Regions from separate parts of the Bacillus sp. Marseille-Q1617 genome, predicted to be linked through region 2. Evidence: a T-box and tRNA genes for the amino acid it is inferred to sense, from the RefSeq annotation. Region 2 holds a T-box; the other holds one or more tRNA genes.

Region 1 (2,464 bases), on a different contig from region 2:
GCTTGGCAATGGACAGGAACTGAGAAATCACGTGCTCCGCAGTATGGAGCTCATCGATCATCAATGATAGATTCCGTTTTAAACGTTGATTCAATTCAGGATCTCCCTTGTAATATTGAAGAAATCCCTTTACCACAGTAAGTGGATTCCTGATTTCATGGGCGACCGCAGCTGCCATCTGGCCAGTCGTCTTAAGCCGTTCAGCCTGCTGCACCTGCTCATAATACATTCGCAGTTTTTGAATCCGTACATTTGATAGATGAAAAATAAAATAAAGGATAACCTGACTCGCAATAAAGTTTACAGAGTTCCCAGCAATATCTTCGTAAATGTATGAGTAAGCTTCTCCTTTATCAATAATCCCAATATAACTGAATGTCACCCCGATAAAACATGCGTTTAATACTAGCGAAAAATAAAACAGCCACTTGTCAAAAAAGAGGATGGACAATGCAGGAACAAAACACAATAAAACAAATCCCGACCATGTTTCCGGATACAAATAAAACAGGCTGTAAAAATACCCGGTCGACGCAATGACCGTCGCATATCTTATCCAAGTCGTTTCATACACGGGATATAGCAGCAGACATACGGATACGATGAACACCATCGCCCCATGCACAACAAAGCGATCATTCACCGGGTTATCAATCACGACCCCCATCACCATCAAAACAATAATGATAGAGACAATTATATAATAATTTCTTTTCTGTATCCCTTGCTGAAATTCCCTCATTGCTTCACCTACTAACAAACTATTTATCTACTTATCAGTAACAGGTCATAGTAACTATCTTACATAAATCCGAAATAGTCAACAAGGGCCATGCGATACGTCCCGCTGTCCTTCTTATCATCTATTAAACACCTGTTTAATTCTTAAGCACGCTTATACTATAAAACAGGAAATGTTAATCAAACGTTTGTTTAAATAAATAAGCTATTTGATAATAGTGTATCATTATTTATACAGATATTTTTTACTTTCAAATAAAAAAAGGTCCGTTCTTCTGCTTTCCCCAAAATGGTGAGAAACACAAGAACTGACCCTTTGAAATTACTATTGGAGCGGGTGATGGGAATCGAACCCACGACATCAGCTTGGAAGGCTGAGGTTTTACCATTAAACTACACCCGCAGTATGTGGCAGGGGTAGTAGGAATCGAACCCACACCAAAGGTTTTGGAGACCTTCGTTCTACCGTTAAACTATACCCCTATGAAAATTTATTTCTTACTCTTCGCTTAGAAGCATATTGCTCCGCTTCGCTGCGCAATATTCAAGGATGCTTATTTTACTCCGCTGACGCTTCGTAAAAAAGCTTGGTGGAGGGGGGCAGATTCGAACTGCCGAACCCGAAGGAGCGGATTTACAGTCCGCCGCGTTTAGCCACTTCGCTACCCCTCCATGAGAGAATAAAAACAAATATGGCGGAGGAAGAGGGATTCGAACCCCCGCGGGCTTTAACACCCCTGTCGGTTTTCAAGACCGATCCCTTCAGCCGGACTTGGGTATTCCTCCGTGTGATTGGCTGCTGCTTAACTTATGAGCAGTTGTTTTAACTGCCTATAATAAGGCTTGCCTACTTTTGCTTAGTGATGCTCCGCTTTCGCTTCGCAAGTTTAAGGAAAAAGGATCTTTTTACTCCGCTTTCGCTCAGTAAAAAATCCATGGTGGAGGATGACGGGATCGAACCGCCGACCCTCTGCTTGTAAGGCAGATGCTCTCCCAGCTGAGCTAATCCTCCGTAAATACAATCTTTAAAATGTGACGACCTATATTAATCTATCAATTCATTTTAAAAATGTCAACTCTATGCATAAAAAATATTCGCCCTCGGCTTCAGACTGGTTTATATCTCTGATGACTAAATAAAATTGATAGATGCCTATCCAAGGTTGGGCTTCTTTTTCCATTAGGTGTTTAGATAATAAAGTACCCTACACAGATTAGCTCCCTTGTGCAGGATACTTTATCATACCCATTACTTATTAAAGTTCTTTTCAAATCTCCATGAATCCCTGCACATGGCGATCATGTCCCGTTTTGCTGACCAGCCTAATTCACGGTTTGCTTTAGTGGTATCAGCATAACAAGAAGCAATATCTCCAGGTCTGCGATCTGTAATTTCATAAGGTATTTCAATTCCATTCGCTTCCTCAAAAGCTTTAATAAGCTCTAGTACACTTGTACCTCGGCCAGTACCCAAGTTATAAACATGAGCACCTTCCTCAAGGTGATCCAGAGCTGCAACATGTCCATCAGCCAAGTCTAATACATGAATATAATCTCTGACACCTGTACCATCTACTGTAGGATAATCATTTCCAAAGATACTCAACTTCTCCAATTTGCCGTTTGCTACCTGAGTAACATAAGGCATGAGATTATTCGGAATCCCATTAGGTGCTTCCCCTATTAACCCGCTTTCATGCGCTCCGACAGGATTAAAATATCG
Region 2 (2,464 bases):
CTTTTCTCTTCAAGTGGAGGAATGTTCAGGGATCTTCCGTACGAGTCTGCGGGACTTCGAGCATCTTTTTTTCCAGGAAAAAGCTGAGATCGAATCAGAGGGCTTTATTGTTAATGAAGATTCAAATAAGGTATACATTAGCAGGAACATTTCAATAAATGATTTTGTAGACCATCCGCTGTCTTATTTTCATGAAATTATTAAGATAGTAAAGAGACAGCTGTTGGAAAAATAATTCAAGTTTCCCATGTTCATTTTATCCTTAATCCTCTATCATGATAATTTCAGTATTTATGCATGCAGATTAAGGGGGAGTGTTGTGAACGGTACAGCACATATGGCCGCGGGAGCAGCGGCAGGATTTATTACAGCCAATTCAATGGGATCAGACTTAAGCACGACTGCCATACTTGTTACAGTCGGTGGAATTGCCGGTCTGATGCCAGATATGGATATTGATGGCAAGCTTAGTAATAAGGTGACATTTTCACCGAGGATGATTCGGGCGGTGGCACAGGTAATTGGTTTTATGATGATGGTTTACAGTTTCCTGGAAGAGCAAGGAAGGGAACAATGGATCGGTATAGGGTACGGTATCGGTATTTTACTGCTTTCCACCGTGATTACTCAGAGGAGGATGCTGACCTTTACGGGAATCGGGGTGACGGCAGCAGGCTGGCACCTTAGTGAAACCTGGATATGGCTGCTTGGAATTTACATCGTAATCGCTTCACTTGTTTCACACCGGAGTTATACTCACTCTCTGCTGGGTTTGACTTTTTTTGGATTCATCGCAAAATACTTTGAGTCTTCACTGATGATTGAGGGCATTTTTGAAGCGTGCATGCTGGGATATGCCAGCCACTTAGTCGGGGATATGAAATTCCTTCCTTTCAATAAAAGAGGCGTCAAATTATTTCTGCCATTTACAACGAAAGAAATATAAAATTTGTTGACCATTTTTTTCACGTGCTATAAAATATTGGAAACAAGAATATAACCTATGCAATGATGAAGAAAAGTAAGCTGTTGAAACACTCCAGAGAGCTGATGGCCGGTGAGAATCAGTGTGGGAAAACAGTCGAATGGGCTTTTGAGCATCCAGGCTGAAATAAAAGTAGGTTTGGCGGAAAGTCCCACCGATACAAGGGACAATGTATCGAGGAAGGATTCCTCTGTACAGATAAGTGCGTTCACGGCAGTGGACGAATGAAGGTGGCACCACGGGTTTCCCGTCCTTTTTAGGACTGGAAGCCTTTTTGTGTTTAAAGAAATGGGAGGAATGAAAGTAATGAAAAAGCAAGTGTTGACCGGAATCAAACCAACAGGCAGGGTGCACCTGGGGAATTATATCGGTGCCATAAAACCCGCTCTTGAGCTGGCCGAAAATGAATTATACCAGCCTGCATATTTTGTAGCGGATTATCATGGACTTACGAAGATACATGACAGAGAGGAAATGAACCAGCTCAGCAGGGGCATTGCAGCAACTTGGTTAGCGTTGGGGCTTGATCCGGAAAAAGCAATCTTTTACAGGCAATCAGATGTTCCGGAGATTTTTGAATTAAGCTGGATTTTAGCCTGTTTCTCACCAAAAGGATTGATGAACCGCGCACATGCCTATAAATCCATTGTCGAGGAAAATCATCACTCAGGGAGAGAAGCAGATACAGGGGTAAATATGGGGTTATTTACGTATCCGATCTTGATGGCTGCGGATATTCTTCTTTTTCAAGCTGAAATTGTTCCGGTTGGTAAGGATCAAATCCAGCATGTTGAAATCGCAAGGGATATCGCTGAAAGCTTTAATCATACCTACGGGGAAACATTCACACTGCCTCAGTATGTCATCGAAAAAGAAACCGCAGTACTCCCCGGATTGGATGGACGTAAAATGAGTAAAAGCTATAATAATACCATTCCATTATTCGAAGAACCGAAAAAGCTCCAAAAACTGATCAATAAGATCAAGACAGATTCCAGTCCGCCTGAAGCGCCGAAGGATCCGGATGATTCCATCATTTTTTCGTTATATAAAGAATTTGCAACAGAAGTTCAAACACAAGAAATGAGAAGTCGCTTCCTAACCGGGATCGGCTGGGGTGAAGCCAAGAAAGAGCTTTTTAAAGTCATGAATGTACATTTAGAAGAACCGCGTGAAAAATATAATGAGTTGATGGCATCCCCTGATAAGCTTAATGAAATGTTATTGCATGGTGCGGAAAAAGCAAGAAAGAAAACCAGACCTTTCTTAGAAGAAGTCAAAATGAAAATCGGGATCATCCACTCTTAAAGGTGAAAATATTAAAAGAGGCTGGGACATACACAGATGTCCCAGCCTCTTTCCCAGCAAACACACTATGGTTTTAAAATCACCTTAATATTTCCGTCTTCTTTCTTATCGAAAATATCATAACCCTTTGCAGCCTCTTCAAGAGGTAAACGATGAGTGATGATATCCGTT

What was found. A T-box is a leader RNA that pairs with one kind of tRNA and senses whether it is charged. The one in region 2 lies ahead of HWX64_RS09105 (tryptophan--tRNA ligase), so its partner is inferred to be a tRNA-Trp.
Region 1: it has a tRNA-Trp gene. The T-box ahead of HWX64_RS09105 (tryptophan--tRNA ligase) is inferred to sense a tRNA for this amino acid. The anticodon was not compared.

The regions. Positions count from the first base shown of each region.
Region 1 is NZ_CAHJXM010000002.1:470,313-472,776, reverse strand. It holds gene HWX64_RS13905 (HAMP domain-containing sensor histidine kinase) at 1-742, opposite strand, end outside; tRNA gene HWX64_RS13900 (tRNA-Gly) at 1,071-1,144, opposite strand; tRNA gene HWX64_RS13895 (tRNA-Trp) at 1,151-1,224, opposite strand; tRNA gene HWX64_RS13890 (tRNA-Tyr) at 1,330-1,413, opposite strand; tRNA gene HWX64_RS13885 (tRNA-Ser) at 1,435-1,527, opposite strand; tRNA gene HWX64_RS13880 (tRNA-Val) at 1,678-1,753, opposite strand; gene galE (UDP-glucose 4-epimerase GalE) at 1,991-2,464, opposite strand, start outside.
Region 2 is NZ_CAHJXM010000001.1:1,837,477-1,839,940, forward strand. It holds gene HWX64_RS09095 (NUDIX hydrolase) at 1-235, shown strand, start outside; gene HWX64_RS09100 (metal-dependent hydrolase) at 320-946, shown strand; T-box leader at 1,000-1,243, shown strand; gene HWX64_RS09105 (tryptophan--tRNA ligase) at 1,292-2,293, shown strand; gene HWX64_RS09110 (zinc-dependent alcohol dehydrogenase) at 2,359-2,464, opposite strand, start outside.